3 regions of the Streptomyces sp. NBC_00078 genome follow, and region 3 is predicted to be linked to each of the others. Evidence: predicted binding sites of a transcription regulator. Region 3 holds the regulator's gene; each other region holds the start of a gene.

Region 1 (10,431 bases), 2.9 Mb from region 3:
CCGGCGAGATCTACGTCAACCCCCTGCGCCATTTCGACGACGAGGAATGGCGGTTCATCCTCGCCCACGAGATGCTGCACGCCGCCCTGCGCCACGGCGACCGCTGCGGCACCCGCGACCCCTACCTGTTCAACATCGCCTGCGACTACGTCATCAACGGCTGGCTGTGCGAAATGCAGGTCGGCACCATGCCGGAGGGCCTGCTGTACGACCCCGCCCTCGCCGGTCTCTCGTCCGAGGAGGTCTACGACCGCCTCGCCGGTGACCTGCGCCGGATGCGCCGCCTTGCCACCCTGCGCGGCAAGGGCCTCGGCGACGTCCTCGGCGCCCCGCTGGGCCCGCCCGGCGACTACGTCGACCTCGACGAGTTCTACCGCCGCGGCCTCTACCAGGGCCTGGACCTGCACCAGCAGCAGGAGCGCGGCCTCCTGCCGGGCGGCCTGGTCGAGGAGATCCGCGCGCTGAGCCACCCGCCGCTCCCCTGGGACGCCCAACTCGCCCGCTGGTTCGACGAGTTCGTGCCCAGCCCACAGCCCGTACGGACGTACGCGCGCCCCTCCCGGCGCCAGTCCTCCACCCCGGACATCCCGCGCGCGGGCCGCTACTTCCCGCCCGAGGAGATCGCCCGCTGCACCTTCGGCGTGGTCCTCGACACCTCGGGCTCGATGGAGCGCACGCTGCTCGGCAAGGCCCTCGGCGCCATCGCCTCCTACGCCGGCGCCCGCGACGTACCGGCCGCCCGCGTCGTCTTCTGCGACGCGGCCCCGCACGACGCGGGCTATGTGCCGGTCACCGAGATCGCCGGCCGGGTCCGGGTCCACGGCCGTGGGGGCACGGCCCTGCAGCCCGGCATCGACCTGCTGCACCGCGCGGACGACTTCCCGCCGGGCGCCCCCGTCCTCGTCATCACGGACGGCTGGTGCGACGTGCTGCGGGTGCGGCGCGAGCACGCGTATCTCATCCCGCAGGGCGCACGCCTGCCGTTCACCGCGCGTGGGCCCGTGTTTCGGGTGCAGTAGGCCGGAATGTGATCGGATGGCGTCGCAAGGAACAATCAGAATTCGGAAGGACTCACCGTGGCAACCACGCGCTCCGCACACACCGTCTGGGAAGGCAGCCTGATCGAGGGCAGCGGTGTCGTCAATTTCGACTCCTCCGGTGCCATCGAGGCACAGCCGGTCACGTGGGCTTCACGCTCCCAGGACGCCAATGGCAAGACCAGTCCCGAAGAGCTGATCGCCGCCGCGCACTCCAGCTGCTTCTCCATGGCGCTGTCGCACGCCCTGAACGGCTCCGGCACCCCGCCCACCAAGCTCGTCACCTCGGCGGACGTGAACTTCCAGCCGGGTGAGGGCATCACCGGCATCCACCTCACCGTCGAGGGCACGGTCCCCGGCATCGACGAGGACGCCTTCGTCGCCGCCGCCGAGGACGCCAAGAAGAACTGCCCGGTCAGCCAGGCCCTGACCGGCACGACGATCACTCTGTCGGCCAAGCTCGCCTGACACCCGTACGGCCTGTACGGCCCTCGATGCCGCGCCCCGCGGGCCAGGGGGCGCGGCACCGTCGTTTCCGGGGTACCCGGCGTACGTGGGGTACGCGGCCTACGTGGGGCACGCGGCATTGACAACAGCCCACTCAAGTTTTGTGCTGGAGTCTGGGAAGCGCCCTGGCGGAAGGGGACGGAGATGGCACGTGCGGTCGGGATCGATCTCGGGACCACGAACTCGGTGGTGGCCGTCCTGGAGGGCGGCGAGCCCACGGTCGTCGCCAACGCGGAGGGAGCCCGGACCACACCGTCCGTCGTGGCCTTCGCCAAGAACGGGGAGGTACTGGTCGGCGAGGTCGCCAAGCGGCAGGCGGTGACGAACGTCGAGCGGACCGCGCGCTCGGTGAAGCGGCACATGGGCCACGCGCAGTGGCGCTTCCCCGACGAGGGCTCCGTGGACGGGACGCGCTACCGGGCGCAGGAGCTGTCCGCACGGGTCCTGCAGAAGCTGAAGCGCGACGCGGAGTCCTACCTCGGCGAGGACGTCACGGACGCGGTGATCACCGTACCGGCGTACTTCGACGACTCGCAGCGGCAGGCCACCAAGGAGGCGGGGGAGATCGCGGGGCTGAAGGTCCTGCGGATCATCAACGAGCCCACGGCCGCCGCCCTCGCCTACGGCCTGGACCGGGGCGAGGAGCAGACCGTGCTGGTCTTCGACCTCGGCGGCGGCACCTTCGACGTGTCACTGCTGGAGATCGGGGACGGCGTCATCGAGGTGAAGGCCACCAACGGCGACACCCACCTCGGCGGCGACGACTGGGACCAGCGGATCGTCGAGCACCTGGTCAAGAAGTTCAAGGGCCAGTACGGCATCGACCTCGGCAAGGACAAGATGGCGCTGCAACGGCTGCGGGAGGGCGCCGAGAAGGCGAAGATCGAACTGTCCAGCTCGTCCGAGACGGCGATCAACCTGCCCTACATCACGGCCTCCGCCGAGGGCCCGCTGCACCTGGACGAGAAGATGACCCGCGCCCAGTTCCAGGAGCTCACCGCCGACCTCCTCGACCGCTGCAAGACCCCCTTCCACCAGGCGGTCAAGGACGCCGGCATCAAACTGTCCGCGGTCGACCACGTCATCCTCGTCGGCGGCTCCACCCGGATGCCCGCGGTCACCGACCTGGTCAAGGACCTCACCGGCAAGGACCCGCACAAGGGCGTCAACCCCGACGAGGTCGTGGCCGTCGGCGCGGCCCTGCAGGCCGGTGTCATCCGCGGCGACGTCAAGGACGTCCTGCTGCTCGACGTCACACCGCTGTCCCTGGGCATCGAGACCAAGGGCGGCATCATGACAAAGCTGATCGAGCGCAACACGACGATCCCGACCCGGCGTTCGGAGATCTTCACGACGGCCACCGACAACCAGCCCTCGGTGGGCATCCAGGTCTACCAGGGCGAGCGCGAGATCGCCGCGTACAACAAGAAGCTGGGCGTCTTCGACCTGACCGGGCTGCCGCCCGCCCCGCGCGGGATCCCGCAGATCGAGGTTGCCTTCGACATCGATGCCAACGGAATCATGCACGTGTCGGCCAAGGACCTGGCAACGGGCCGGGAACAGAAGATGACGGTGACCGGCGGTTCCGCCCTGCCCAAGGACGACATCGACCGCATGATGCGGGAGGCCGAGCAGTACGCCGAGGAGGACCGGGGGCGCCGGGAGGCCGCCGAGACCCGCAACCAGGCCGAGCAACTCGTCTACCAGACCGAGAAGTTCATACGGGACAACGAGGAGCGGATTCCCGCGGACACCAGGACGGAGGTCCAGGAGGCCGTCACGGAACTGAAGGGCCTGCTGGAACGGAACGCGGAGACGGGTGAGTTGCGCACCGGCGTCGAGAAACTCGCCACCGTCAGCCAGAAGATGGGCCAGGCCATGTACGCCCAGGCCGACCAGACCCCCACCGACACGGACACCGGCACCGGCACCGGCACCGAACAGCACACGGCACCGCCGGAGGAGGAAGGTGTGGTCGACGCAGAGATCGTCGACGAGGACGACCGTGACACCAAGGGCGGCGCGGCCTAGAACCCCGGCCTGGCGGTGGTTCCCTCGGCCCGGATCAGGCCGGTGAGGAGGAGGGCGACGGCGACATACGGCAGGAAACCCGCAGCGGTGTGGTCATGGGCGCGCCCTCGTGTGTCCGAGGGGGAGGGCGGCGCACACGGCATCCAGGACAGACGCGTACGGAGTGCCGAACTCGGTGAGCCGGCACCGGAGTTGATCGAGTCCGGCACGGTGTTCCGTCAGCACGTCCGTGTCGCCGGTGCGCGCCGCGAACTCCAGCACGGCGGGCAGGAAGTCGGGCAGTTCCTCGCCGGTGAACTCCAGGCCGGCGGCGCGGTATACCTCCTGGAAGCGGACCAGCGCCATGCCGCGCTGCCGGGTGTCCCCGTCCCGCCACCAGCTCAGACAGAGGCTGTGGCGGTTCTCGGAGGCGAAGACCTGGACGTAGTGCGCGGCCAGTTCCTGAGGCGGTGTGACGGCCGCGTGATCCACGAACTCCCGCAGCTGCGGGGCCGCTTCGCGCAGCAGCGGCAGCCGGGCCCGGAAGTCCTCGTCGGGATAGGTCAGGCAGAGTGCTGCCGCCTGGTACAGCACGGCGTCCGAGGGCATCAGGTCTCCTTCACGTCGGCCGGGCCGACCGGGTCGTCGGCCGCCTCGGCCGGATGGTCGGCGCTCCGGCGTCCGCGCAGCAGGTGGAAGTTCTCCACCGGCACCAGCGGCAGCCGCCTGCGCCCCGGGTCCTGACCGAAGGGGCTGTCACCGCCGATCCCTGGCCCGCCGGCGTGGTCGAGACCGCACCTGTCACAGAGCCGGCAGTGGCGGCCGTGGCCTCCGGTCGGCGGGCGTCGCCCACGGCCGCCGTCGGAATCACGTCACTCCGCGTGTGGAGTTCACGGCCTTGTCATGGCTCCAGCGGTCCCGGTGGAAGGCGTCCGCCTCCCGCCCGCAGGTCAGGCCGATGCTGTGCGGATCGGGCGCCGGGATACCGGGCCGGAAGAAGCGGCCGGCGAGCAACAGCGCCGCTCCCGGCCCGGTGGGCGGTATCCGCGTGTCGGCCACGTGCGTCGCTCCCTTGCTCGCTCTGGCCTACGACGCTAGGGGCGAGCGGGGGAACGCACCCGTTCACGGCAGCCGTACGGGTCAGGGGCGGGGCAGAGCCGGGCCGGGCTTGCGGGCGACACCTGCGTACACCGGCACGACACCCTCCGCCTGCACCGCCACGTCCTCGGCCTCCGGGCGCCATCCGGTCACCGGGATCACACCGGGGCCGAGCAGTTCCAGGCCGTCGAAGAAGCGCCGGAACTCGGTGATCGACCGGGGGTGGAAGGGCGTGCCACCGGCCCGGAAGGCACCGGCGGCCTTTGCGACGGCCTCCGGATTCAGGTCGGGGGTGACCTGCGACAGGATCAGACAGCTGCCCGGGGCCAGCGCCGCGACGTAACTCCCCACCATTCCGTAGACATCGTCGCCGTCGGCCTCGTCACCCAGGTAGTGGGTCAACGCGACCAGCGACAGTGCGACAGGCCGCGTGAAGTCCAGGGACTCCTCGGCCCGCGCAAGGAGCGTGCCGACGTCCCGCACGTCCGCGTGCACGTAGTCCGTGCTGCCCTCGGCGGAGCCGTGCAGCAGCGCCTGGGCGTGCCGCAGCACGATCGGGTCGTTGTCCGCGTACACCACCCGGGCCTCAGGTGCCACGCCCTGCGCCACCTGGTGCAGGTTGGGCTCGGTGGGGATGCCCGTGCCGATGTCCAGGAACTGGCGTATCCCCGCCTCGGCAACCGTGCGGACGGCCCGGTGCATGAACCTCCGGTTGGCCCGTGCCCCACGTACCGCGGTGTTGTCCAGGGCGAGAATCCTGCGCGCCAGTTCCTCGTCCACCGGGTAGTTGTCCTTGCCGCCCAGCCACCAGTCGTACACGCGGGCGGGATGCGGCCGGCTGGTGTCGATCTGCGGCGCGGCGTCGGAACCGGTCATGCGGTGTCTGCTCCTCGATGCGATGGGGAACGGTGCCGTGCGTGACTCAGACGTTCGTGGCTGAGGCGTTCGTGACCGGGACGGACTCAGAAGTTCCTGCGGCACTCCCGCAGAATCCTCTTCGTGCGCTGGGCCGACGCGGCCCGCGCCGTCATGTGGTCGAGGACCTCCAGGTGTGCGGAGACCTCCGTGCGCGAGTCGAGGTACAGGGCCCCGGTCAGGTACTCGGTGAAGACCATGTCGGGCAGCTCCGGTTCGCCGAAGCGGAACAGCGTGAAGGGCGCGTACGTCCCCGGGTGAGGGCCGTCCTTGAACTCGGCGATCTGCAGCGTGACCCGGTCGCGCTCGGCGAAGTCCAGCAGCTTGTCCAGCTGTTCGCGCATCACCTCGCCGCGGGTGCTCACCGGACGCCGCAAGACCGTTTCGTCCATGATCACCCACAGGTGGGGCGGATCCGGGCGCTCCAGGAGCCGCTGGCGGGCCATCCGCAGGGACACATGCCGCTCGATGGTCTCCGGTCCGGTCTGCCCGACCGTTCCCGCCTCCATCACGGCATGCGCGTACTGCGCGGTCTGCAGCAGTCCGGGTACGAAGTGCGGCTCGTAGGAGCGGACGATGGTCGCGGCGCCCTCCAGGCTCACATAGAGGCTGAACCAGTCCGGCAGCACGTCGTGGAACCGCTGCCACCAGCCCGGCCGGTTCGCCTCCTCGGCGAGGGCGACGAACGCGGCCGCCTCGTCGTCCGGGACGCCGTACGTCTCCAGCAGCACCTGGACGTACGGGATCTTCAGGGCGACCTCGGCCATCTCCATCCGCCGTACGGTCGCGGGGGCCACCCGCAGGACGCGAGCGGCCTCCTCACGTTTGAGCCGGGCCGTCTCCCGCAGCTCCTGCAGTCGCTTGCCGAGGACCACCTGACCGACGGTGGGCGCGGGACGCCGTTCGCTCACGCCACGCCTCCCCTACCCGCCGAAGTATGCGCGAGCAGTGTGCCATGTTCCGGTGCCGGTCTCACGGGATCGATGGTGAGGCGCTCGCCACGTGGGTCGTCGGCGGGGCCGGCCGGTGCCGCATCACCCCTCGGCACCCGGGTCCCAGCTGCCACGACCGCACCTCGGCGGAGGACGATTCGCCATGTCCGCGACCCAGTTCACCGCGCTCGCCCGGACCCGTGACCCGCACACCGCGCTGCGTCGCTTCCTCGCCCTGGACGCGGCCGTGACCGGCGCCAACGGTCTCCTCTGCCTCGCCGCGTCCGGACCGCTGGGCCGGTTTCTCGGTGTCGGCTCGGGACTGCTCCTCGAACTCGGCGTATTCCTCGCGGTGTTCGCCGCCGGTGTAGGGGTGCTCGCCTCCCGCGCCCGCCCGGCCACGCTGCCCGTGCGGGACGTGGTCGAGGCCAACCTCGCCTGGGCGGCGCTCAGTTGTGTCGCGTTGGCGGTGTGGCTCACGCCCAGTGCGGCCGGTGCGGTGTGGACGGTGCTGCAGGCGGTCACCGTGGCAGGCTTCGCCCTGTTGCAGTACGCGGCCCTGAGGGCACGTCAGGGAAGAAGCGACTGAAGGTACTTGACCGTCGCCGGGTCGGCCGGGAGGAACGTCTCGATGGCCAGCTCGGCGACCGTCACGTCCATGGGGGTGTTGAAGGTGGAGATGGAGGAGATGAAGGACAGCGTCCGGCCCTCGTGCTCGACCTGCATCGGCAGGGCGAAGTAGGGGACCGGGTCCACCGGTTCGCGCGCGTGCTCCGCTTCGCGCACCGGGTAGGCCGCCACCTCCTCGTACAGCGCCCGCAGTGGCTCCGAGCGGTGCAGCGCGATCTGCCGCTCCATCTGGGCGAGCAGATGGCCGCGCCACTCACGGAGGTTGCGGATGCGGGGCGCCAGGCCCTCGGGGTGCAGCGTCAGCCGCATGGCGTTCAACGGCGGTTCGAGCAGGGACTCCGGGACACCTTCCAGCAGCATCGTGATGCCCCGGTTGGCCGCGACGACGTTGTACACCGCGTCGACCACCAGCGCGGGGTAGGGCTCGTAGCCCTGGATGAGGCGTTCCATGCCCTGGCGGAGTGCGTCCAACGCGGGCGAGTCCAGCGGGGTCTCCGGATAGTGCGGGGCGTAACCGGCCGCCAGCAGCAGGGCGTTGCGCTCGCGTACCGGGACGTCCAGGTGCTCGGCCAGCCTGAGCACCATCTGCTCGCTCGGCCGGGAACGGCCCGTCTCGATGAAGCTGATGTGCCGCGCCGAGGAGTCGGCACGCAGTGCCAGCTCCAGCTGGCTGACCCGCCGCCGCTCCCGCCAGGCCCTCAGCAGAGGGCCGACCCCTTTGCCGTCGGAGGTGGCTGCGGATGCCGGGTGTCCGGTCGCGACAGTGGTCATACGTACGACCGTAGCCGAGGAGCGGGTGTGGATCTCCCCGCTCGCCGACGATCTCGGTGCCGTGCGTGTCCGCGGCCCTGTGATCGGGCACCCCCTTACTGACCAGGGCCGTCGTGGCACGGCTGTGGCAGGCTGAGGACATACCCCCAGGAAGGAGCGAGGTCATGGCTGTCGAACCGCTGTCGCAGAAGGAGATCGAGGACCGGCTCGCCGAGCTGCCGGGCTGGTCCCTCGACGGGGACCGCATCACCCGCTCCTACCGGCTCGGCACGCATTTCGCGGCGACGGCGATGGTCGTGCACATCGCCCAGGTCCAGGAGGAGCTCGACCACCACAGCGACCTCGCCCTCGGCTACAACACGGTGTCCCTGTCCGTGAACACGCACAGTGCGGGCGGCAGGGTCACCGAGCTCGACTTCGGTCTGGCCCGCAAGGTCGAGGACCTGGCACAGGGCCACGGGGCACACTGACCGGCGTGCTCGACTACGACAAGGAAGCCGGCGCGTACGACGTCACGCGCGGCGGCGAACCCAGGGCCGCGGCCGCCGCGGACGCCGTGCTGCGCCTGGTCCCCGCCGACGCGGGCCGGCTCCTCGACCTCGCCTGCGGCACCGGGATCGTCACCAGGCGGCTCGCGGCCGCGCGGCCCGCGACCCGGGTGACGGGCGCCGATCTGACGGACGGCATGGCACGGATGGCGGCAGCCCGCCTGCCGGGCTCGGTCCTGCTGGCCGACGGCCGCCGGCTGCCGTTCCCGGATTCGACGTTCGACGCGGTCGCCACCGTGTGGCTGCTGCATCTGCTCGACGAACCCGAGGACGTGCGGGCCACGGTCGCCGAATGCGCCCGTGTACTGCGGCCCGGCGGTGTTTACGTCACCACCGTCGACAAGGCGGCCGCCCACGACGTCGGCAGCGACATCGACGCCGTCCTCGCACCGCGCCCGCGCCGCCCGGCCCGGGACGCCGGACCGCTCGTGGAGGTGTACGCCGCCGCGCACCGCCTGTCCCCGGCCGGGCAGGACCGCTTCCCGGGACACGGCCAGGGCCGTAGCCCTCGGCGCACCGCCGCGGACCTGCGGCGCGGCTGGTTCACGGTACTGCCGCCCGGCGACCCGGTCACCGAGCGGTTCGTGGCGCGGATTCAGGCGCTGCCCGACCAGGACCGGCCGCGCGCCGACCCGGAGTTCACCCTGCGTGCCTTCAGGAAGCCGGCAGCCGACTGAAGTCCATCGTCCAGTTGGCCGACCAGGTCTGCCCGTCGTCGACGGAGAACGCCTGCTCCCAGTGCGCGGAGACCGGCGACACGTCCGCCCACACGTACCTCACCCGGACGTCCTTGCCGTCGTGGGTGTCGTCGCCGTAGAACTCGCCACGATCGCCGTCGAAGCGCCCGAGAACCGGCGGGAACAGCCGGCCGCTGCGGCTCGACGACCAGTTCAGCGACCACTCCTTCGTCTCCGCGTCGAAGAGCCGGAGCGTGAGCCCCTTCGCACCCAGGTGAGGCATGTCGATCTCGTCCACGTTCGCGGCCCCGTCGAACAACGGTCGGCACCAGGCCGTCGCCGGGAACTCCTCCCAGCCGCTGTCCGGGTCGAGGAAGTCGGTGCGGCGGCGGTTCACGACCTGCCACTCGCCGTGGAGGAAGTCGAAGTCGTGCGGGCTGCTCATGAGCGGTCTCCAGTGGTTCCTTCGGGCAGGGAATCGGCCAGGTAGGCGTCGAGGTCCGGGACTTCGGGGCTGAGCAGGTGCCGTACCCAGGCGTCCCGTTCGTGCAGCACCGGCGGCAGTTCGAAGACGCAGCCGATCCAGGGCAGTCCGGGCCTGACGAAGTGCGTCGGGTCGTGGTCGGGGCAGCCGATCACGGGCTGGCCCGCCGCCGCGTTCGCGTAGTGCAGGACGTTGTCCCACACCCAGCTGTACGCGTTGATGTAGGCGCCGTCGTCGTTTCCCCTGTGCACGACGACGAAGGTCGCGGGCGGAGTGCCGTCCGGCTCCGGCAGCAGCTCCGGAAGGAACGCGTACGCCGCCTTCTCGACGTCCGGTGCGATCCCGGCCGGGTCGGCGGTGACGTGGTAGCGCTTGATGCGCCGCCCCGCCACCTCGATCGGCGGCGGCACGGTCAGGAGTTTCTCCTTGAAAGCCATGGCGGGGACGCTAGGCCGACTTCACTGACATCCTGTGTCAGTGAAGTCCAGCCGACTCGTCTCGATCCTGCTCCTGCTCCAGACCCGGGGCCGGATGACCGCCGCCCAGCTCGCCGAGGAACTGGAGGTCTCCGTCCGCACGGTCTACCGGGACGTGGACGCGCTGAGCGCGGCGGGCGTCCCGCTGTACGGCGACGCGGGCCACGCCGGCGGCTACCGCCTGCTCGACGGCTACCGCACCCGGCTCACCGGCCTCACCACGGAAGAGGCGGAGGCCCTCTTTCTCGCCGGCGCCCCCGGTCCGGCCGCCGAACTGGGTCTCGGATCGGTCCTGGCCGCGGCCCAGCTCAAGGTCCGCGCCGCGCTGCCGCCGGAGCTGCGCGCG
Region 2 (10,431 bases), 1.3 Mb from region 3:
CGCGCCCGGGGTCGCTGTCGTGCCGTTGTGGGATGTGTGGGTCTGCTCCATCGCCCGCCCCTGAGTTGCTTTCGGAATCCGTGGGGTGATCCGTATTTACTGGCGCAGGCATGCGCATGCCTGCGCACGCTTGCGATTGACGCTTGAATGATCTGCGCCAGGCAAGCAGGGTACGGGGAGTCACCGCGCCGCGGCTATCCAGGTCGGACGGCGATGTGCACGACGTCGGGAACGCCCCGGGCAACCGGGATCTCTTCGGTACGCACCTGTTGGAACCCGGCATTCCACAAGGTTTCTTCGAAATCCGGAGACGGCTGGGCGGACCACACCGCCAGTACCCCGTCCGGCTTCAACACCCTTGTGCAGCTTGTCAGTCCGGCCGGTGAGTAGAGATCGTCGTTGCCCTCGGTGACCGTCCAGCCGGGGCCGTTGTCGATGTCGAGGCAGAGGGCGTCGTACGTGTCGGATGTCTCATTGACGTAAGTGATCAGGTCCGCCTCGACGATCTCCGTGCGGGGGTCGGCGAGGGCCCGCGCCGAGAAGGCGGCGAGGGGGCCGTCGCGATGCCAGTCGATGATGGCGCGCTCGCGCTCCAGGACCGTGATCGCGCCCCAGTAAGGGTCGGCCGCCGCGTGCGCCAGGGAGAACCCCACGCCCAGGCCTCCGATCAGCACGTCCGGTTGCGTGCGCCGGCCCAGGGCGGCACGTGCGATGTCCACGAGGAGCCGCTCCGAGCGGCCGTCGGAGGTGTCCATCAGGAAGCAGCCGTTGGCGATGATCTGCAGCAACGCGCCGTGCCGGCGCAGCACGACCTCGCCGTACGGTCCCTCGCGCCGGTCCAGGACCAAAGGGGTGTCGCGGCTGGCGGTCATGGCCCCATCCTGCATGGGCTGCAGGGCGCGCCGCGGGCCTCACGCCGCGAGTGCCGTGAGAAAGAGGAGCGCAGGCGAGCCGTTGGGTGGCGCTGGGGGGCTCCGGTGGGGACGAGCTGGTCGCCGTACGCCGCCGCAGCCACCGTTTCCGGGGCGGTGAAGGCGTTCGAGGAACGGTGAAGGACGGCGGGAGGACGATCGGGCGGCACCCGGCACCGCCGTGAACCGATGCGCGCGGACCTCCGCGGCGACGCCATCGGCGACGCGTCCGTCCACCGCGCCGGAGAACGGGACCCGGCGACCCGGCCGACGCGCGCCGGCATCGGGGCCGATGGCACGGAACTGCCCCCGGACGCGTAAGAAGCCTGAGAGGTTGCTGTGAATCGCCTCTCGCGTGGCGTCGGTCACAGACAGGGGCCCCTGTGGTTGCCGAGGGTGGGGCGCAACAGAAGGAGCGCCTCACCGTGGAACCCACCGCGACGGCCGAGAACGAGCCCTCGGTCGCGCCCGCGCCCGGCGCGTCCGGGCTCCTGGACGGTATGCCCCGCCAGCGCGGCCCTGCGAGCATCGCGGCGCCCAGCCTGCCGGTGCCCGTCCGCACGGCCCGCGCCCTCCGTCCCTGGCGCCTCCTGCCGACCCCCACCGGCACCCCGTTCACCTTCGCCTACGCGGCCGTCCTGGTCCTCACCTCACTGATCACCGCGTATGCCTCCCCGTCTCTCCTCCACACCCTCTACCAGGCCTCCAGTACCGACGTGGCGCACCTCGTGCAGACGCCCGTCCTGGTGCTGCTCGCCAGCGCCCTGTGGGTGGCGGGCGGGATCACCTCGCCGTACATGGTCGTGTTCCTGCTCGTCCTGACCGCGCTGGAGCGGCGGGTGGGCGGGGCGCGCGCGGCCGTCGTCTTCCTGCTCGGGCACGTCCTGGCCACCCTCGCGACCGAGGGCACGGTGGGTCTCGCGGTCCTGGTGGGCCACCTCCCCGACAGCTCCCTGCACCGCCTGGACTACGGCATCAGCTTCGGCGTGGCCGCGGGCGTCGGCGCCCTGGCCGGACTGCTGACACCGTGGCTGCGCTGGCCGTTGCTGGCGCTGTTCGGCGGGATGCTGGTCGAGGACCTGATCGAGTTCACGGACCCGATGACCAACTGGGGCCACCTGATCTCGCTGGCGATAGGCATCGCGACATGGCCGATGGTCAGACGCCGGCACCGGGACGGTCCCGGCGCGGCCCGCTAGCGGCCCTGGGAGGCCCGGGGTTTTTGGGAGTCGCAGCCTGTGAGCGAGGGCGCGGACCCGCAGCGCCGTTCCTGTGAACGGCGTCGGGGGTTTGTGGCGTCGGCTATGCGAGGCCGGCATGCCCCGTTCAGGGCCGGCCCGCCGGGCCCACGAACCTCGCGCTCGTCAGCGGAGCCACGGCGCGCCAGCCCAGCGCCTCGTACAGCGCCCGCCCCGCCGGTGTCCCGGCCAGCACGCCCGTCTCGGCGCCCTGCTCGGCCGCCGCGCGCTGCAGGGTCCGCATGACCACGCTCCCGAGCCCCCGTCGCCGATGTGCCGGCGCGGTCTCTATCCGGTCGGCGACCGCCGTCGCGCCGTTCGCCGCGATCTGCCCGCGGGCCGCGAGTGACCCGTCCGGCGCCGCGACCAGCACCGTGGTGACACCGCCCCGCGTCCAGCACCGCAACCGGTGGCCGTACGGAACCTCGGTCTCCTCTGCTCCCGTCAGCGGAATCGTCATCAGATGCCCCGGCTCCGGATCCACCCACCAGCCCGCCCCCACCCACTCCCGCGCCACCGACGGATCCTGGAACACCTTCAGCCAGACACCGGCCCCGGACACCGAGCCGGCCACCTTCCGCACGGTGTTCTCGTCGACATCGTCGTTCGTCGCGCCGAAGACATGGCGCGAGACCTGGTCCACCAGCCCCACGTCGACCGTCCAGCCCCACGGTTCCGCCATCGGGGGAGCGGCCCGGCGCGAGAGGACCCACCCGTGCACCCATGCCCGTACGACCTCGTCCACGACACCACCCCTGTAATAACTGCAATCCACTTTCATCTATTACTGAAACGAAGATATGCGCAGCTCACCCCTGACCGGCAGAGATGATCGCTCACGGCGAACACGGCCTCGGGAACATTCGTGGAGTCCCGTGCATTGAGTCGGCATAACTCAACTTGACTGCCGGAGGGTAGATCATGGCTTCGACGTCCACACCGCTCACCCTGCCCGTGCTGCCACTCGACGACGAGGTCGTGCTGCCCGGCATGGTGGTGCCGCTGGACCTGAACGACCCCGACGTACGCGCCGCGGTGGAGGCCGCCCAGGCCGCCGCCCGGTCCGAACCGGGCAAGCCGAAGGTCCTGCTGGTGCCACGCATCGACGGCGCATACCCGGGCACCGGCGTGCTCGGCACCGTCGAGCAGGTCGGCAGGCTGGCCGACGGCGACCCGGGCGCCCTGATCCGCGGCCGGGGCCGCGTGAAGATCGGCGCCGGCACCACCGGCCCGGGCGCGGCGCTGTGGGTCGAGGGGACGAGGATCGACGAGAGCGTGCCGGAGCCGCTGCCCGGCCATGTCACCGAACTGGTCAAGGAGTACAAGGCCCTCGCCACCGCCTGGCTGCGCAAGCGCGCCGCCTGGCAGGTCGTGGACCGCGTCCAGGCCATCGACGACGTGTCCCAGCTCGCCGACAACTCCGGATACTCGCCCTTCCTGACCACCGACCAGAAGATCGAACTGCTGGAGACCGCCGACCCGATCGCCCGTCTCAAGCTCGCCACCCAGCAGCTGCGCGACCACCTCGCCGAGCAGGACGTCGCCGAGACCATCGCCAAGGACGTCCAGGAAGGCGTCGACAAGCAGCAGCGGGAGTTCCTGCTCCGCCGCCAGCTGGAGGCCGTCCGCAAGGAACTGCGCGAGCTGAACGGCGAACAGGACGGCGAGGAGTCCGACGACTACCGCGCCCGTGTGGAGGCCGCCGACCTCCCGGAGCACGTGCGGGAAGCGGCGCTGAAGGAGGTCGACAAGCTGGAGCGGTCCAGCGACCAGTCCCCCGAAGGCTCCTGGATCCGCACCTGGCTGGACACCGTCCTCGAACTCCCGTGGAACACCCGGACCGAGGACGCGTACGACATCATGGGCGCCAAGGCGGTCCTCGACGCCGAGCACGCGGGCCTGGAGGACGTGAAGGAGCGGATCACCGAGTACCTGGCGGTGCGCAAGCGGCGCAGCGACCGCGGCCTCGGCGTCATCGGCGGCCGGCGCGGCGGTGCCGTCCTGGCCCTCGTCGGCCCGCCCGGCGTCGGCAAGACGTCTCTCGGCGAGTCGGTGGCACACGCGATGGGCCGGAAGTTCGTCCGCGTCGCCCTCGGTGGAGTGCGCGACGAGGCCGAGATCCGCGGCCACCGCCGTACGTACGTCGGCGCCCTGCCCGGCAGGGTCGTCCGCGCCATCAAGGAAGCCGGTTCGATGAACCCGGTCGTCCTGCTCGACGAGATCGACAAGGTCGGCTCGGACTTCCGCGGCGACCCCGCGGCGGCGCTGCTGGAGGTCCTGGACCCGGCGCAGAACCACACCTTCCGCGACCACTACCTGGAGGTCGAACTCGACCTCAGCGACGTCGTCTTCCTCGCCACGGCGAACGTCCTGGAGGCCATCCCGGAGGCCCTGCTCGACCGTATGGAGCTGGTCCGCCTCGACGGCTACACCGAGGACGAGAAGGTCGTCATCGCCCGCGACCACCTGCTCCCGCGCCAGCTGGAGCGGGCGGGCCTGGACGCGGACGAGGTGACTCTCGACGAGAGTGCCCTGCGCAAGCTCGCCGGCGAGTACACGCGCGAGGCGGGCGTCCGCACCCTGGAGCGGTCCATCGCCAGGCTGCTGCGCAAGGTCGCGGCCGAGCACGAACTGGGCGGGCGCGAGCTGCCGTTCACCATCACGGACGGCGACCTGCGCGCCCTGATCGGACGCCCGCACCACGTACCGGAGTCCGCCCAGGACCCGGCGGAGCGCCGTACCGCGGTCCCCGGTGTCGCCACCGGCCTGGCCGTCACCGGCGCGGGCGGAGACGTGCTGTTCGTGGAGGCGTCCCTGGCCGACCCGGAGACGGGCGCGGCGGGCCTGACCCTCACCGGCCAGCTCGGTGACGTGATGAAGGAGTCGGCGCAGATCGCGCTGAGCTTCCTGCGCAGTCACGGCGCCGAACTGGAACTGCCGGTGGCCGACCTGAAGGACCGGGGCGCCCACATCCACTTCCCGGCGGGCGCGGTCCCGAAGGACGGTCCGAGCGCCGGCGTCACGATGACGACGGCGCTGGCCTCCCTCCTGTCCGGCCGCCTGGTCCGCACGGACGTGGCGATGACGGGAGAGGTCTCACTGACCGGCCGGGTCCTCCCGATCGGCGGCGTGAAGCAGAAGCTGCTGGCGGCGCACCGCGCGGGCGTCACCACCGTCATCATCCCCAAGCGCAACGAGGCCGACCTGGACGACGTCCCCGCGGAGGTGCTGGACAAGCTCGACGTCCACACCGTCACGGACGTCCGCCAGGTCCTGGAACTGGCACTCGCGCCCGCCACGAGCGACGCGACGCCGAAGGTTCCCGTGGCGGCGTGACGGACGCCGCGGGATGAGGGAAGGCCCGGGCCCCGTGAGGGTGGCCGGGCCTTCGCCACATCTGTACGGAGGGATCAGCCGCACCGGTGTGCTACTGGCGTGGACATGCCAGGAATTGCCCCGGTAAAGAAGCTACGCACGTAGAAGAGAGGGTGGGAAGAGGGGCCGGATGCTGCCATTGGTCCAGCCCTGCGAAATACTTGGAGAGCTGCGGCAACGACGGGGTCTGGCGGAAACTTTCAGGATCGGGAAACCGAGGCAGGGGCTGACGTGCACGAAGGCGATAACGGGGACGAGCGCCGCCTCCCGGCGCAGGCGTCCCCGAGTGGCGCAGACCATGAGTACCTGTCGCTGGAGCGTGAACTCACGGTCCTGTTCAGGCGCGCCCGCGCCAACCAGGGCGAGATGGCCCGAGAGGTCCACCCCGACCTGGAGACGGCGGCGTACGGACTGCTCATCCGGCTGGACGAGTGCGGCCGGCAGCGTGCGACGGAACTCGCGGCCTACATCGGCGTCGGCAAGGCGACCATGTCCCGCCAGCTGCGCGCCCTGGAGGACCTCGGGCTGGTCGCCCGCGAACCCGACCCCGCCGACGGCCGCGCCTGGCTCGTCCACCTCACGGACGAGGGGCACCAGCGGGTGAGCAAGGTCCGCGACGCCCGGCGGGCGCGGTACGTCAGCCAGCTGTCGCACTGGGAGCGGCGCGAGGTGGCCGAACTGGCACGGTTGCTCGGGCAGTTGAACCGTGGAATGGAGAGGTAGGGGCGGCGAAGCGGAGGGGCGCCGCGCCCATCGCGCGGAGCGTCACAGCTCCACGTAGACCACCGTCGCGTCGTCGTGTGTCTTGCTCCGCCGCAGGAACACCCGTTCCGTGTCCGCGGTTTCGAGCGTCCGCACCCGCTCGACGAGCGCCCCCGCTCCCTCCTTCCGTACGAGCCGGAAGCAGTCCGCCCAGTCACCCTCGCGGAACTTCTCCACCCATCGCGTCGCCCCGTCGGTCAGCGCGGCCAGCGCACGGACCTCCCCGCGGGGGAGCGCCCCCGTCACGGCCCGCTCCGCAACCGACGGATCAGCGGCCGCCGTGAAGAAGCCGCCCTCCTTGTTCCGGACGGTGGAGTCCACCAGGGCGTCCGTCGCCAGGGCCGAGCGCGGCAGCCGGTGCAGGCGGTCGTCCAGTACGGCCGTCACCGAAGCCTGAGACGACTCCAGGAGCAGGGCCGAGTCGGACAGGACCAGGTACTCGACGGTCTTGAGTCCCCAGCGCGCCACAACGACCGTCGCCTGTGGGGTGCGTGGGTGAGAAAGGTCACAGGTATCCGCATGCGCCTCGGCCGTGCGGGCGATGGCCCGGGAAAGGGACTGGGACAGCGGAACATCCGGGAGGGAAACAGTCAGTTCGGTCAGGGCGCCACCGAGGCGGGCGACATACCAGGGGACCGAATGCAGACAGCCCGTCTCGTCGCGCGGAGGCGTCACTCCGTCCAGCACGACGAGGGCGCCGCCCTGGCCGGAAGCGGGCAGGGCCACCGCGGCGAAGTCCTCGTTGGGGCGGGTGGAATCGCCGGGCTCCGAGACAAGTTCCGTACGCATCCAGCCAGTCTGCACGACGTCTTCACAGGGTTCGCCAAAAGGTGCCACTGGTTACCCAATCCACGCACCCGCGCAGGTCAGGCGCCTGGTTTGGGGTGGAATCCGTTGTTCCGGGAATGCGTGTCGGCGAATGGTGCCACCGCCGGGCGCAGACGTCCAACCGGCCTGCCGCGCAAGGCCGCTGCGCCCGTCCGAGGAACTTGCTCGCCAACTCCCCTCCGATGTTCACTCCTTCGGGTGGCGGGTCAGGTGATGCTCGGCCACTGCCCACCGGCACTGGGAGGGTCGGGGACCGTATCGGCGGTACGCACGGTCGGCGTCAGTTGACGGAGCGTCACCCGGGCCCATGAGTATCACGAGTCAGGAATGCGAGCACCGGTGCAGAAGACGCGGCCTCGTCGCACAGGCAAGCAGACGGACCCCGCAGCGGGCGCGGAGGGCGCGCCCGGCAGCACCGGCACCACCACCGGCAAGGGCCGGCCCACCCACGTACGCAACCGGCTCGTCGTCGCCGTGGCCGTCGTGGCCGCCGCCATCGCCGGCGCCGGTGCCCCCTCCGTCCTCGCCGCCTCCGGTCAGCTCAAGGACTCCCAGGACCTGGTGACGCTCGCCGAGCAGACCCAGGACGCCCTCAATCTCGCCCACTCGCTCGCCGACGAGCGCGACGAGGTGACGTCCTACATCGCCGCCGGCCGGGCCAAGTCCAAGGCACCCACCGAGCAGGCGAGCGCCCGTGTCGACCGGCAGGTCGAGGACCTGCGGGAGAACACCGGCACGTCCGCCTCGCTGCGCGGCGACCTGGACGGCATCGCCGCCCTGCGCCGCTCCGCGCTCACCGGCAAGAGCAGCGCTCTCCAGGCGCACGACGCCTACTCCGCCGCCATCACCGAACTGCACGGCCTCGCCGAGCAGCTGGCCCAGCAGGTGCCGCCCCGGGCCGGTTCGGGCGCGTACGCCCTCGCCGAGCTGGACTCCGCCGTCCAGCAGTCCGCCGCCGCCCGCGGGCTGCTCCTCGCCGCGCTCAGCGTGCCGACGTCCCAGCAGTCGGTCATCAGCCCCGTCACCGGCCTGCCGACCACGATCACCACCTCCTCGGCCGCCGACACCAAGCAGCGAGGCGCGCTGACCGCCGCCGCCCAGCAGGCCAGGCTACGCTCCGACGCGGCCCTGGCCGACTTCCACGACACCGCGCCCAAGGCCGCCCGGGCGTCGTACGACTCGACGGTCACCGGTGCCGAGGTCAACTCGGCCGAGCAGTATCTGGCCGCCCTCACCGACCAGCCGACGCTCTCCCAGTCCGAACTCGGCACCAGCGCCACAAAGGTCGACGCCGCGCTCTCCGCCCGGATCGACGCCATGCGGGGTGCGGAGTCCGCCCTCTACGACCGCCGCACCAAGGACCTCGCCCAGCTGCGCGACGACGACGTCAGCACGCTGGAGCTGCGCATCGCCGTCCTCGGCGCCCTCATGCTGCTCGCGGTCGGTGTCGCCACGGCGATGGCCCGCAGCCTCACGCGCCCGCTCTCCGTCCTGCGCCGCGGCTCGGCCCGGCTCGCCGAGGCGGAGGACCCGGCCGCCCAGGAACCGGTCACCTTCACCGGCCGCAACGACGAGTTCGCCCAGGTCGTCCGCTCCGTCAACGCCCTGCACGCACACGCCGCCGCCCTGCACGAGCGGATCGCCACCCTGGAGGCCGACCGCAAGCACCTGGTCGGCCAGCGGCAGAAGATGGCCGAGGCCCGCGAAGAGCTGCGCACCGATCTCGCCGACTCCGCCGCCCAGTTGGAGCGTCTGCGCGAGAGCATCGGCGGCAGGTTCGTGAACCTGGCGCTGCGCACCCTCGGTCTGGTCGAGCGCCAACTGGCCGTCATCGAGGGCCTGGAGGAGCGGGAACACGACCCGGACCGCCTCGCCACCCTCTTCAAGCTCGACCACTTCGCCACGGTGATGCGCCGGCACAGCGAGAACCTCCTCGTCCTCGCCGGCACCGAGCACGTGCAGCAGAGCGCGCATCCCGTGCCGCTCGTCGACGTCGTCCGTGCTGCGGTCAGCGAGATCGAGCGCTACGAGCGCGTCCGTATAGCCGTGCTGCCGCCGCACGCGCACGTCGCGGGCTTCGCAGCGGACGACCTCTCGCATCTGCTGGCCGAACTGATGGAGAACGCCACCACGTTCTCCCCGCCCGACCTGCCCGTCGAGATCTCCGGCTGGCTTCTGGAGAACGGCGAGGTCATGCTCTCCGTGCAGGACGAGGGCATCGGCATGACCGGCGAGCAGATGACGCGCCTGAACGCCCGCGTCGCCGAGTTCGACCCGGAGTCCCCCTACGACCACGAGGGCAACGAGGGACCCGGCCTCGGCCTCGGCCTCTACGTCGTCGCGCGACTGGCCCACCGCCACGGCGTCCGCGTCCAGTTGCGCGAGCAGAAGCAGGGGGGCGTCGCGGCGGTCGTGGTCGTGCCGGGCGGCCTGCTCGCCTCGGCTCAGCCGTCCGCCGTCCCGTCCGCCACCGCGCCCACCACGGGCGCCACCCCCGCCTTCTCCCTCCCCGGCGCCGACGCCGAGGCCAACTCCAACATCCTCTACGGCCGTTCGACCTCCACCGACCCCCTGGTCACACTGGCGGAGAACGCGATACGAGAGCGGCCGGAGCCGGAGCCGGAGGCCGTACCTGTACCGGCCGCCCCGACGGAACCGGAGCCCACGGCCACCCAGCCGCAGCCGACCTCCGACGACGCACCGCCGACCGCAGGCCCGCAGCCGGGGTGTGAGGGACCGGCGGGCATCGACCCGCAGCCTGGCTTCGGCGCACCGCCAACCGCAGGCCCGCAGTCGGTGTCCGATGCGTCGGCGGAATCCGAGGCGCGGTCGGAACTCGGTGCGCTGGCGGACGTTGAGCCGCTGTCGGTGTCCGATGTGCCGGCGGAGTTCGAGGCGCGGTCGGAACTCGGTGCACCGGCAGACGCCGAACCGCACTCGGTGTCCCATTTTCCGGCGTACGCCGAGTCGGAGTCCGCCGTACCGGCGGAATCCGAACCGCAGTCGGTGTCCCCTGTACAGGCGTACGCCGAGTCGGAGTCCGACATGCCGGCGGAATCCGAACCACACTCGGAGTCCGACGTACCGGCGTACGCCGAACCGCAGTCGGAGTCCCCTGTGCCCGACGTGCCGGCGGCCGAGGTCACGATGGAGCTGCTGATCTCGTCATTCGTGCCCGAGGCTCAGGACGAGCCGGTGGCCGAGACGCCGGAGAGCCACGACCGGCCCGCGCGTGAGACGGGCGAGGCCTACCCGCGGCCGGCGGCCGGGACGGTCCCGCTTCCGGCTCAGCGTGCGGCCGCCGACGCCGAGTTCGC
Region 3 (10,431 bases):
TGTGCCAGGTGGATGGCCGGCGCTGGGCGACGCTGGAGGGCCGGGCCTTCGTGCGGACCGACCGGGAGCGGGTCGCGGAGGCGGAGCGGCGCTATGCCGAGCGCTACGAGCGGACGCCGGCGCCGAACCCGTCACGCGTGGTGATCGAGATCGAGCTGACGCGGGCGATGGGGCTCGGATGACGGCACCGATGATTTTCGGCCAGTGCTCGACTGTGGCCGAATAGCCCGATACCCGGAGATATCCCCTAAAACTGCAGCGGCGTCACCGTGTTCAGGTCACGGTGACGCCGCTGCGGGGGGAAGCACCTGAGCGATCTGTTGCGACGGGGGAATCGCGTCAGGCACTGCGGGGGGTGGCTGAGATGGTCCGAACTTGGGGGGTTTCCGGTTCCACCAGCCGATGGTCTCGCTGGTCCAGGTTCACAAAGATCATTCCGTACCGGATGGCACATCGCACGGGCTGCGGCGCCCCCCGAGGCCGCCGCAGACACCGGTACGCCCGTACGTCCTCATCCTCGTCGCGCGTGACGACGACCGGCTCGCCGAAGACAGTCACCATCAACGAGTCACCGGCGTGGGGGATCGCGGTGACCAGATCGATGAAGTGCCAGCCGGAGCGGTAGGCGGTGGCCATTTCGCGGCGAAAGGAGCGGTCGTCGGGTGGGGTGGTCATGACGAGACGGCCCAACTACTGTCGGTCGGAGCCACCCAGGAGCTGTCGCCCGGGACGTCGGAGGCGGCGATCACCCAGCTGCTGTCCCCGGGAGGGGCTGCTGCGGTGGCCGTCGTGCTCCAGCTGCTGTCCTGCGCGGCATCACTCTTCGTCCCCGTGAGGCCGCCCAGCGCTCCGAAGGCCAAGGCGGCGGAGAAGGCGGCGACAAGCGCCGAGCGAAGCATTCTCTTATGCATAGTCGGCTTCGTCCTCATTTGAAGGTCACCTCTCCCCCGTCCGAATACGACGATGGCCCATTCCGGCACGTCATGGCCACACAAACGATGCATCATGTTCCTGCACGTTCAGGACCCTGGGGGGTGGAGATCTGGTGATAAATGAGACTAAGCGGACACATCCCCATGGGTTGACCGACCTGTGCGAGGACGGACGCCGCCTCTACGGCAACGCTCTCCGGACGGGACGCATAGCCCGTGCGGATGTCGAGCCTGCGCCCTGTCTGATGGAGTTCGCCCTCCTTCATCCCGATCCGGACGACCCGAACTGGCTACGGCCGGTACCCCCCTCGATCGCTCTGGCCCAGCGGCTCAACCCGATCGAGAACGAGATCACCCAGCGCCGGCGGCTGTCGATCGAACTCGCCGACGCTTTCGAGCCGTTCATGACCCTCAGCGCCCAGTCGACCGCGAACACCCACTCGATTACGGTGCTGGAGGGCCTCGACCGGATCAACTCGGCGCTCGATCTGGCCACCACCCAGTGCCAGAGGGAGATGCTCACCGTCCAGCCGAGCCGCCGCCGCCTGGAGCACACCCTCACCAAAGCGCTGGAGCGCGACAGGCCGTTGATTGAACGCGGCTGCCGCATCCGCACCCTGTACCAGCACCCCGCCCGCTACAGCCCGGAAACTCTGGCCTACGTGGCTCAGTTCACCGACGGCAAGGTGGAGTACCGCACCATCGACGAACTCGTCGAGCGGCTGATCGTCTGCGACGAGACCGTGGCCTTCATCCCGACGCGCGACGACGGGGAGGTGGCCCTCGAACTCCGCCATCCGGGGCTCGTGCGCTATCTGATCAAGGTCTTCGAGTTCATGTGGTCGCGTGCGGTCCCGCTGAGCGCCGGCGCCCCCTACGAGACCGCCCCCGACGGCATCACGGAGATCCAGCACTCCATCGCCAAGCTCCTCGTCGAGGGTCACGTCGACGAGGCGATCGCCCGGCGCCTGGGCATGAACGTCCGCACCTGCCGCGCCCACATCGCCAAGCTCGCCACGTCCCTGGGCAGCGGCAGCCGCGCCCAGCTCGGCTTTCTCATCGCGCAGTCGGGGATCCTGAAGCAGGAACCCTGAACCCACCCGGAGGAAAAGGGTCATTCGCGACGAGGCAGGCGCACCGGCACGGCCCGGCGGAGCTGTGCGAAGCGGGCCTGGAAGTGTACGGCCGCGCTCTGCGCGAGGGCCGTGTCAGCGGCACGGAGTCCGAAGCGGCCCCCTGACTCACCGACTTCGGCCTGCTGCGTCCCGCCGTCGCCAGTGGCACATGGCACACCCATGCACCCCGTGGCCCCCACCCGGGCCGCCTTCAACGGCATCACGCCCCGCCGGCACGCCATCGCCGCCCTCCTCGTCGAGGGCCACACCGACACCGTCATCGCCAAGCGCCTCGGCATGAACGTCCGCACCGCCCGGGTGCACATCGCCAAGCCGGCGGCCCACCCTGGGCAGCGAGAGCCGGGCCCAGCTCGGCTGCCTCATCGGACGGTCGGGGATTCTTGACCGGGAAGAGTGACCGGGGCGACGTCGGCGGAATGACGCGGGCCGTCGAGGCCCACCTGGGCGATGCGGACGCCGAGTTGGGTGCGGCTGGCCGCGCCGAGGGTCTCGGAGAGCCGGGCGATGTGGGCGCGGCAGGTGCGGACGCTTATGCCGAGCCGCTCCGCGATCACCGCGTCCTGGTGGCCCTCCGCCAGCAGCGCCGCGATGGACTGCTCGCGGTGGGAGATGCCCTCGATGCCGGTGTCGGGCAGCGGCGCGGTCAGTGGGATCGCCAGCCGCCACAGCCGGTCGAAGACAGTGACCAGATACTCGACCAGCGCGGGGTGACGCAGCTCCAGCGCGAGGGTGCGGTCCGCGTTCGCGGGGATGAAGGCCACCGTGCGGTCGAAGAGGATGAGACGGTCGATCACCTCGTCGAGGGTGCGGGCCTCGACCGAACCGCCCATCAGCTCCAGGTAGTTGAGCAGCCCCTGCCCGTGCCGGGCCACATGCGTGTACAGGTCGCGCATGCGCACGCCGCGCCCTCGCAGGGCCAGCGCCCGGTGCAGCCCCTCCGTCAGCTCGTGCTCGGGGCGGATGCCGCCCGGCTGCACCGTCAGGACCTCCGTCGTGCACGCCTGGGTCGCCGCGTCCATCGCGGCCTGGATGCGGGACAGCCCGTCCAGGACACGGATCGCGGCACCCTCCGCCGGGCCGGAGGCCGCCTGTGTGGCGGATCCCAGTCCGGCGTACCGCTCGACGGCGGTGACCGCCGCCCCCACCTTCCGCTGGCTCGCGCTGACCTCGTCGTACACCCCGCGCAGCAGCCGGGTCATGACCTCCTGCGGGGACGTCGGGACCAGCCAGTCCATGTCGTCGGGGTCCGGGTGCAGCAGGGCCAGCTCCAGCAGACACGGCACCGGTTGGGCGTCCAGCCGCGGCACGCGGCCCCGCCGTACGGCCCGGGAATACACGCGATCCCCGGCCTCGCACAGTCGGTCAGCACCGTGTGGATGCTCATCCGTCCCGTGCCCGGCCATCGCCCATCCCACCCCCGGTTTCGCCGCTTCCGCAGCGCAACTATGCGCGGACGCGACCCGCTCCGCAACACGGCTCGACCACAGCTGCCGGTCGTTAAGAACCCATAACTCCCGTTTCCCACCGTCCTCCTGCCGTCGTCCTGCAACAAGCTGGGGGTGGTCCCAGGCACCCCTCCCGCCCCGCCCGGGCACGCAAGCTCCTGGAAATACCGGAGTGATCGTCGCGTTACACCTCGCCTCTAACGTCCCCCCATGGCGGACATATTTGACGCATACGCGTTGGCCGATGCGTGGGACGAGATGTTTGAGCGGCCGGGTGAGGTCAGAGCCGCCTATGAGCCGGTGCTGGCGGCGCTGCAGCCGATCGAGCCGAGTGAACTCAGGTTCCGGGCGGACCAGATGGCCCGCGCCTTCACGGACCGCGGCGTCACGTACGCCTTCGCGGGCGAGGAGCGGCCCTGGCCGCTGGACCTCGTGCCCCGCATCCTCGACGCCCTCGAATGGGATCTCATACAACGCGGGGTGAGCCAGCGGGTCAGAGCCCTGGAGGCCTATCTCGCCGACGCCTACGGGCACTGCCGTGCCTTCGAGGACGGTGTCGTGCCCTGGCGGCTGCTGCTCAACTCCCCCCACTTCCACCGGTCCGCGCAGGGAGTCGAGCCACCGGGCGGGGTGCGCATCCACGTCGCCGGCATCGACCTCGTACGCGACGAGGCCGGGGACTTCCGGGTGCTTGAGGACAACGTGCGGGTGCCCAGCGGGGTTTCGTACGTCATCGAGAACCGCCGGGCCATGACCCGGATCTTCCCGTCCCTCTTCACCGAGCAGCACGTCCTGCCCGTCGACGGGTACTGCCACCGGCTTCTGGCCGCCCTGCGTGCCGCCGCACCCGATGGCGTGCCGGACCCGAGGGTCGTCGTCCTGACCCCCGGCCCCAGCAACGCCGCCTACTTCGAACACGCCCTGCTCGCCCGCCTGATGGGCGTGCAGCTGGTCGAGGGGCACGACCTGGTCTGCCGCGGCAACCGGGTGTGGATGCGCACCACGCGCGGCGAGGTGCCCGTCCACGTCGTATACCGGCGCCTGGACGACGACTTCCTCGACCCGCTCCACTGCCGTCCCGACTCGGTGATCGGCTGCCCCGGCATCATGGGCGCGGCCATGGCGGGCAACGTCACACTCGCGAACGCCGTCGGCAACGGGATCGCGGACGACAAGCTGCTCTACACCTACGTCCCGGACCTGATCCGCTACTACCTCGCCGAGGAACCGGTTCTTCCCAACGTCGAGTCCTATCGGCCCGATGAGCCAGGACAGTTGGAGGCGGTCCTCGACCAGATCGACCAGCTGGTCATCAAGCCCGTGGACGGCGCGGGCGGCCAGGGCATCGTCATCGGCCCGAAGGCCGACAAGGACACTCTTGAACGCACTCGCAAAGCCGTCATCGCCGACCCGCGCGGCTACATCGCGCAGCGGCCCGTCGCCCTGTCCACCTCCCCCACCCTCGCGGGCGAGCGCATGGCACCGCGTCACATCGACCTCAGGCCGTTCGCGGTGAACGACGGGAACGACGTCTGGGTGCTGCCCGGCGGGCTGACCCGCGTCGCCCTCCAGGAGGGCAACCTGATCGTCAACTCCAGCCAGGGCGGCGGCTCCAAGGACACCTGGGTGCTCGCCGAGGGCCAGTCCGAGCCGCCGGCGCCCGAGCCGGCCGCCGCGATCCCCGCCGTCGCCCCGCGCCGGCTCGGACCAGACGGCACCCGTGCCGTCGTACAGGAAGGGGCCCAGCAGCAGTGAACGACGTGATCCTCTCCCGGATAGCCGAGGCCCTGAGCTGGACCGGCCGCTACGTCGAGCGGGCGGACGCCACGGGCCGCATCCTCGACGCGTATCTGCACCGCATGCTGGAGGACCCCTGGCGCGACGAGGACGCCGCCTGCCGTTCGCTGTACGCGATCCTCGGCATGGACGCCGGGGACGAGCGCGTGGACATGCAGCAGGTCCTGGACCAGCTGGCCTTCGACGCCCGCTCCACGGGCTCCATCGAAGGGGCGCTGGGCGCCGCCCGGTTGAACGCGCGCAGTGCCCGTGAGGCCGTCTCCTCCGAGATGTGGGAGTGCCTCAACTCCACCTGGCACGCGCTCGCCGACCAGCGGCTCGCGGCACGGCGCACGGGCCCGTACGCCTACCTGGAACTGGTACGGCGCCGGGCGGCCCTCTTCTTCGGCCTCGCGGACTCGACGATGAGCCGGGACGACAGCTGGCGGTTCGTGGTCCTTGGCCGCAGCCTGGAGCGGGTGGACATGACCGTACGGCTGCTGTCGGTGCGGGTGCTGGACGCCGCGCACGCGCCGGACTGGACGACGCTGCTGAGCGCGTCCGGCGCCGACGAGGCGTACGCGCGCGTGTACGGCGGTTTCGGCGACACTCCGCGGGTGGCCGAATTCCTGCTCCTGGACCGGGACTTCCCTCGCTCGGCGCTGCACGCGCTGACCACGGCGGAGGAGTGCCTGACGGCGCTCGGCCGCCCCCGCCAGGACCCGGCGCGGCGCCCCATCGGCCGGCTGCGCACCCGCCTCGAATACCTGGACAGGCACGCCCTCGAAGACCAGCTCCCGGTCCTGCTGCGGGATCTGCAGCAGGCCTGCCTGGCGTCCGCGGACGCGGTGGCGGAGCGGTTCTTCCCGTACCAGGGGCCCGTCGAGTGGGCCCAGGAAGGAGCCTGAGATGGCTCGTCGCCTCCGCATCAAGCACACCACCCGGGTCTCCTACGCCCAGCCCGCGGCCTCCTCGCACAACGAGGTCCGCATGACCCCGCTGACGCTGCCCGGCCAGACCACGCTGGACGCCCGCGTCACCGTGAGCCCCGCGACGGCCACCTGGTCGTACTGGGACTACTGGGGCACCCAGGTCACCGGCTTCGACCTGATGGACCCGCACGGCGACCTCACCATCACCGCTTCCAGCCTGGTCGAGACGTCCCCGGCGGACCCGCTCCCGGCGGCTCCCACCTGGGCGAAGTTGGCCGAACTCACCATGAACTCCCGTCTGTTGGAGTTCACGGATCCGACGGTCCGTACGACGGTCCCGGCGAAGCTCATCAAGAAGGCACGCAAGGCGGCGGCCGGCCTCGACCCGCACGACACGGCGACTGCCGTCTCCGCCCTGGTCGCCGGCCGGGTCTCCTACCTGCCCGGCGCCACCAGCGTGAACACGTCCCCCGCGGAGGCCTGGGAGCAGGGCGCGGGCGTCTGCCAGGACATCACCCACCTCACCGTCGCCCTGCTGCGGGGCGTGGGGCTGCCGGCCCGCTATGTCTCCGGCTACCTCCACCCCGACCGCGAGGCCGAACTCCAGCGTCCCGTCGCCGGGCAGAGCCACGCCTGGATCGAGTACTGGGCGGGCGACTGGTGCGGCTACGACCCCACCAACAGCACCCGGGCCGACGAGTCCCATGTCGTGGTGGCCCGGGGCCGCGACTACGACGACGTCACCCCGCACAAGGGCATCTACCGGGGCGTGGCCGGCGGGCCGCCGGAGGTGTCGGTGGAGTTCACCCGGGTGGCGTGAACCCCGGCTCGGGCTGCTGCCCCACGTACGACGCGAACCTGGCCGGCACCGGGTTCGCGTCGTCCGCGCGGCACACGAGGGAGACGGTCGACAACCGGCCTACTTGAGGCCGACCGCCACGCACTTCGAGGCGTACTTCGACGTGCAGATCTGGGAGATCTTGTAGATGCCGTCGGCGACGACCGTCGACTTGATGTTCTTCTTCGTCAGGGCGGTCACGGTGACGAGCTGTGCGGGGATGCCCTTGTCCGTGGGGCTGTCGACCGTGTCCTGGGTGAGGGCGTCGAACTCGATGTCCTTGCCCTGCACCTTGGCCACGGCCATCTGCGCGGCGGCCTGGGCCTCCTGCGGGTACGACTTGTACACGCTCATGTACTGCTCGCCTGCCACGATCCTCTGCACGGCCGCCAGTTCCGCGTCCTGGCCGGTGAGCGGCGGCAGGCTGGTGAGGCCTGCGTTCTCCATGGCCTTGACGATGCCGCCGGCCATGCCGTCGTTGGCGGAGTAGACGCCCGCGATGTTGTCCTTGCCGATCGCCTTGATCGCCTCGGTCATGTTGGCCTGGGCGTTGTTCGGGTCCCAGTCCTTGGTGTCGTACGACTCGGCGATCGTCACCTTGCCGTTGAGCTCGGACAGGGCACCCGCCTTGAACTGCTTGGCGTTCGGGTCGGTGGGCGAACCGTTCATCATGACGATCTTGTCGGAAGTGTCGACGCCGCTGCCCAGCGCGTCGAGCAGGGAGCGGGCCTGGACCTCGCCGACGAGTTCGTTGTCGAAGGAGATGTACGCGTCGATGGGACCCTCGGCCAGCCGGTCGTAGGCGATGACCGGGATACCGGCGTCCTTCGCCTTCTTCACCTCACCGGCGATGGCGTGCGCGTCCACGGCGTCCAGCAGGATGGTGTCGACCCCGTCGTCGATCATCTTCTGCATCTGGGACGCCTGCTTGTCCGCGTTCTGGCCGGCGTTGGCGTAGTCGACCTTGCCCTGCTTCCTGGTGAGCGAGGCGACCTGCTCCTTGATGATCGGGTAGTCGAAGTCCTCGTACCGGGTGTTGGCCGTCTCCGGCAGCAGCAGCCCGATGGTGACGTCGTTGCCCTTCGTGGGGCTCGCCGACTTGCCATCCTCCGACACGTTCAGCACCCCGCAGGAGGAGAGCGAGAGGGCGGTCGTGGCGACTGCCGCACACAGGGCGATACGACGGGTACGGGTGTTCACTGCGCTTACCTTCCAATACCTTCCGAACCAGGGTGCTTCACGCAGCCCAGGTGAAGGCAGCCAACGCTTTCTTCACACGATCGTCAAGGAATAACCGGGTAATGAGACGTCAACGTTAGAGTCGGGCCGATACGTGCCGGTCTGTCAACCAAAGGTCCGAACAGGACGGAGGGGCCCGGAATGTCTCCGAGCCCCTGCCACGACCTGACACAAGGACGTCAGTCGGACTGCTGCCGCTTCGGCCGCCACACCACCAACGCGCTGGTCTGCTGCACCTCCTGGTACGGGACCAGATCGCGGCGGTACGACGCGTGCACCGCCGCCTCACGCTGCTGCATCGCCGCCGCCGCGCCCTCGACCGCCGACTGGAGTTCGGCGACACGCTGCTGGAGCGCGGCGACCTGGTTCTCCAGTTCGATGATCCGCTTGATGCCGGCCAGGTTGATGCCCTCGTCCTGCGACAACTGCTGCACGGTGCGCAGCAGTTCGATGTCGCGGGCCGAGTAGCGGCGGCCGCGGCCGGGCGTGCGGTCGGGCGAGACCAGGCCGAGGCGGTCGTACTGGCGCAGGGTCTGCGGGTGCAGGCCGGAGAGCTGGGCCGCCACCGAAATGACGTAGACCGGGGTTTCCTCGGTCAGTTCGTACGGATTGCGTCGACGGCCGTCCATCTCTGTCAAGCTCCCTTCGCGGCCTGGAAGAGGTCCGCCCGCGGGTCCTCGCCCGCGGTCGCCTCGCGATACGCCTCCAGCGCGTCACGAGCCTTCCCCGTCAGGCCCACCGGGACACTCACCTCGACGGTGACCAGGAGGTCGCCGCGGGTGCCGTCCTTGCGGACCGCGCCCTTGCCCCGGGCGCGCATGGTGCGGCCGTTGGGCGTGCCCGGGGGCAGCTTCAGGGTGACCGGAGGGCCGCCCAGCGTGGGAACCCTGACCTCGCCGCCGAGGGCCGCCTCCGTGAACGTCACCGGGACGGTGACGGTGAGGTTGTCGTCCCTGCGGCCGAAGACCGGGTGCGCGTCGACGTGCACGGTGACGTACAAGTCGCCCGCCGGGCCGCCCCGTTCGCCCGGTGCGCCCTTGCCGCGGAGGCGGATGCGCTGGCTGTCCGACACCCCGGCCGGGATGCGGACCTGCATGGTCCGGGACGACTTGGCGCGGCCGCTGCCCTTGCAGACCTCGCAGGGGTTCTCCGCGATCAGGCCGCGGCCCTTGCAGTCCGGGCAGGGGTCGGTCAGCGAGAAGCCGCCGCCGGAGCCCCGCGCCACCTGGCCGGTGCCGACGCATGTCGGGCACACCCGCGGGTTGCCGTTCGCGTCGCCCGTGCCGGAGCAGGCCTTGCAGGGTGACTGCGAGGACATGCGCAGCGGGACCGTCGCCCCCTCGATCGCCTCGGTGAAGCTGAGGCTGACCTCGGTGTCGATGTCCTGGCCGCGCCTGGGCTGCACCCGCGTGGTGCCGGAGCTGCCGCGGTTGAACAGGCCCCCGAAGACGTCACCGATTCCGCCGCCGAAGCCTCCGGAGCCCCCGCCGCCCTGGGGGTTGCCTCCGAAGAGGTCACCCAGGTCGAAGTTGAACGAGCCGCCCGCGCCGCCCGGCCCCGGGCGGTAGCCGCCGTTGCCGAAGAGGGTGCGGGCCTCGTCGTACTCCTTGCGCTTCTTGGGGTCACCGAGGATGTCGTTGGCCTCGGAGATCTCCTTGAAGCGCTCCTCGGCCTTGGCGTTGCCCTTGTTGGCGTCCGGGTGGAACTCGCGGGCGAGCTTCCGGTACGCCTTCTTGATCTCGGCCTCGGTGGCGTCCTTGGGGACGCCGAGGACCTTGTAGTAGTCCTTCTCGATGAAGTCCTTGGTGCTCATCCTCGACGCCCCTCCTTTCTCATCGGTTCAAGCTCAGCCCTCGTCCGGGCCACCGCTCTCCTTGTCGTCGGCCGCCTCGCCGGACTCCGAGGAGTCCGCCTTGACGGTCTGCGCCCCCGGCTGGGGTTCGGCCACGGCCACCCGCGCGGGGCGGATGGTGCGCTCGCCGATGCGATACCCGGGCTGCAGGATCGCCACGCAGGTCGTCTCGGTGACGTCCGGCGCGTACGAGTGCATGAGGGCCTCGTGGATCGTCGGGTCGAAGGGCTCGCCCTCCTTGCCGAACGCCTGCAGTCCCATCTTCGCCGCGACGGTCTCCA

What was found. The regulator HspR, encoded in region 3, represses chaperone genes until heat shock. The targets are predictions, from matches to a motif close to TTGAGNNNNNNNNNCTCAA.
Region 1: dnaK (molecular chaperone DnaK) is a predicted target of HspR. The motif match lies at 1,624-1,642, and genes of this name have one in related genera.
Region 2: lon (endopeptidase La) is a predicted target of HspR. The motif match lies at 3,030-3,048, and genes of this name have one in related genera.

The regions. Positions count from the first base shown of each region.
Region 1 is NZ_JAPELX010000001.1:7,793,118-7,803,548, forward strand. It holds gene OOK07_RS36170 (vWA domain-containing protein) at 1-1,019, shown strand, start outside; gene OOK07_RS36175 (OsmC family protein) at 1,077-1,505, shown strand; gene dnaK (molecular chaperone DnaK) at 1,689-3,575, shown strand; gene narJ (nitrate reductase molybdenum cofactor assembly chaperone) at 3,669-4,163, opposite strand; partial or broken gene OOK07_RS36190 (hypothetical protein) at 4,428-4,613, opposite strand; gene OOK07_RS36195 (SAM-dependent methyltransferase) at 4,695-5,528, opposite strand; gene OOK07_RS36200 (Sco1979 family transcriptional regulator) at 5,615-6,478, opposite strand; gene OOK07_RS36205 (hypothetical protein) at 6,663-7,088, shown strand; gene OOK07_RS36210 (helix-turn-helix domain-containing protein) at 7,070-7,900, opposite strand; gene OOK07_RS36215 (4a-hydroxytetrahydrobiopterin dehydratase) at 8,065-8,370, shown strand; gene OOK07_RS36220 (class I SAM-dependent methyltransferase) at 8,376-9,125, shown strand; gene OOK07_RS36225 (hypothetical protein) at 9,103-9,570, opposite strand; gene OOK07_RS36230 (hypothetical protein) at 9,567-10,046, opposite strand; gene OOK07_RS36235 (helix-turn-helix transcriptional regulator) at 10,087-10,431, shown strand, end outside.
Region 2 is NZ_JAPELX010000001.1:6,185,975-6,196,405, forward strand. It holds gene OOK07_RS29180 (response regulator transcription factor) at 1-51, opposite strand, end outside; gene OOK07_RS29185 (spermine/spermidine synthase domain-containing protein) at 195-872, opposite strand; gene OOK07_RS29190 (hypothetical protein) at 1,101-1,232, shown strand; gene OOK07_RS29195 (rhomboid-like protein) at 1,337-2,110, shown strand; gene OOK07_RS29200 (GNAT family N-acetyltransferase) at 2,238-2,894, opposite strand; gene lon (endopeptidase La) at 3,071-5,485, shown strand; gene OOK07_RS29210 (MarR family winged helix-turn-helix transcriptional regulator) at 5,756-6,247, shown strand; gene OOK07_RS29215 (protein phosphatase 2C domain-containing protein) at 6,290-7,075, opposite strand; gene OOK07_RS29220 (sensor histidine kinase) at 7,454-10,431, shown strand, end outside.
Region 3 is NZ_JAPELX010000001.1:4,877,822-4,888,252, reverse strand. It holds gene OOK07_RS22930 (pyridoxamine 5'-phosphate oxidase family protein) at 1-182, shown strand, start outside; gene OOK07_RS22925 (Rieske (2Fe-2S) protein) at 340-675, opposite strand; gene OOK07_RS22920 (hypothetical protein) at 672-899, opposite strand; gene OOK07_RS22915 (helix-turn-helix transcriptional regulator) at 1,046-2,026, shown strand; partial or broken gene OOK07_RS22910 (helix-turn-helix transcriptional regulator) at 2,222-2,465, shown strand; gene OOK07_RS22905 (helix-turn-helix transcriptional regulator) at 2,428-3,471, opposite strand; gene OOK07_RS22900 (circularly permuted type 2 ATP-grasp protein) at 3,724-5,268, shown strand; gene OOK07_RS22895 (alpha-E domain-containing protein) at 5,265-6,197, shown strand; gene OOK07_RS22890 (transglutaminase family protein) at 6,199-7,041, shown strand; gene OOK07_RS22885 (substrate-binding domain-containing protein) at 7,141-8,259, opposite strand; gene OOK07_RS22880 (heat shock protein transcriptional repressor HspR) at 8,478-8,927, opposite strand; gene dnaJ (molecular chaperone DnaJ) at 8,933-10,111, opposite strand; gene grpE (nucleotide exchange factor GrpE) at 10,145-10,431, opposite strand, start outside.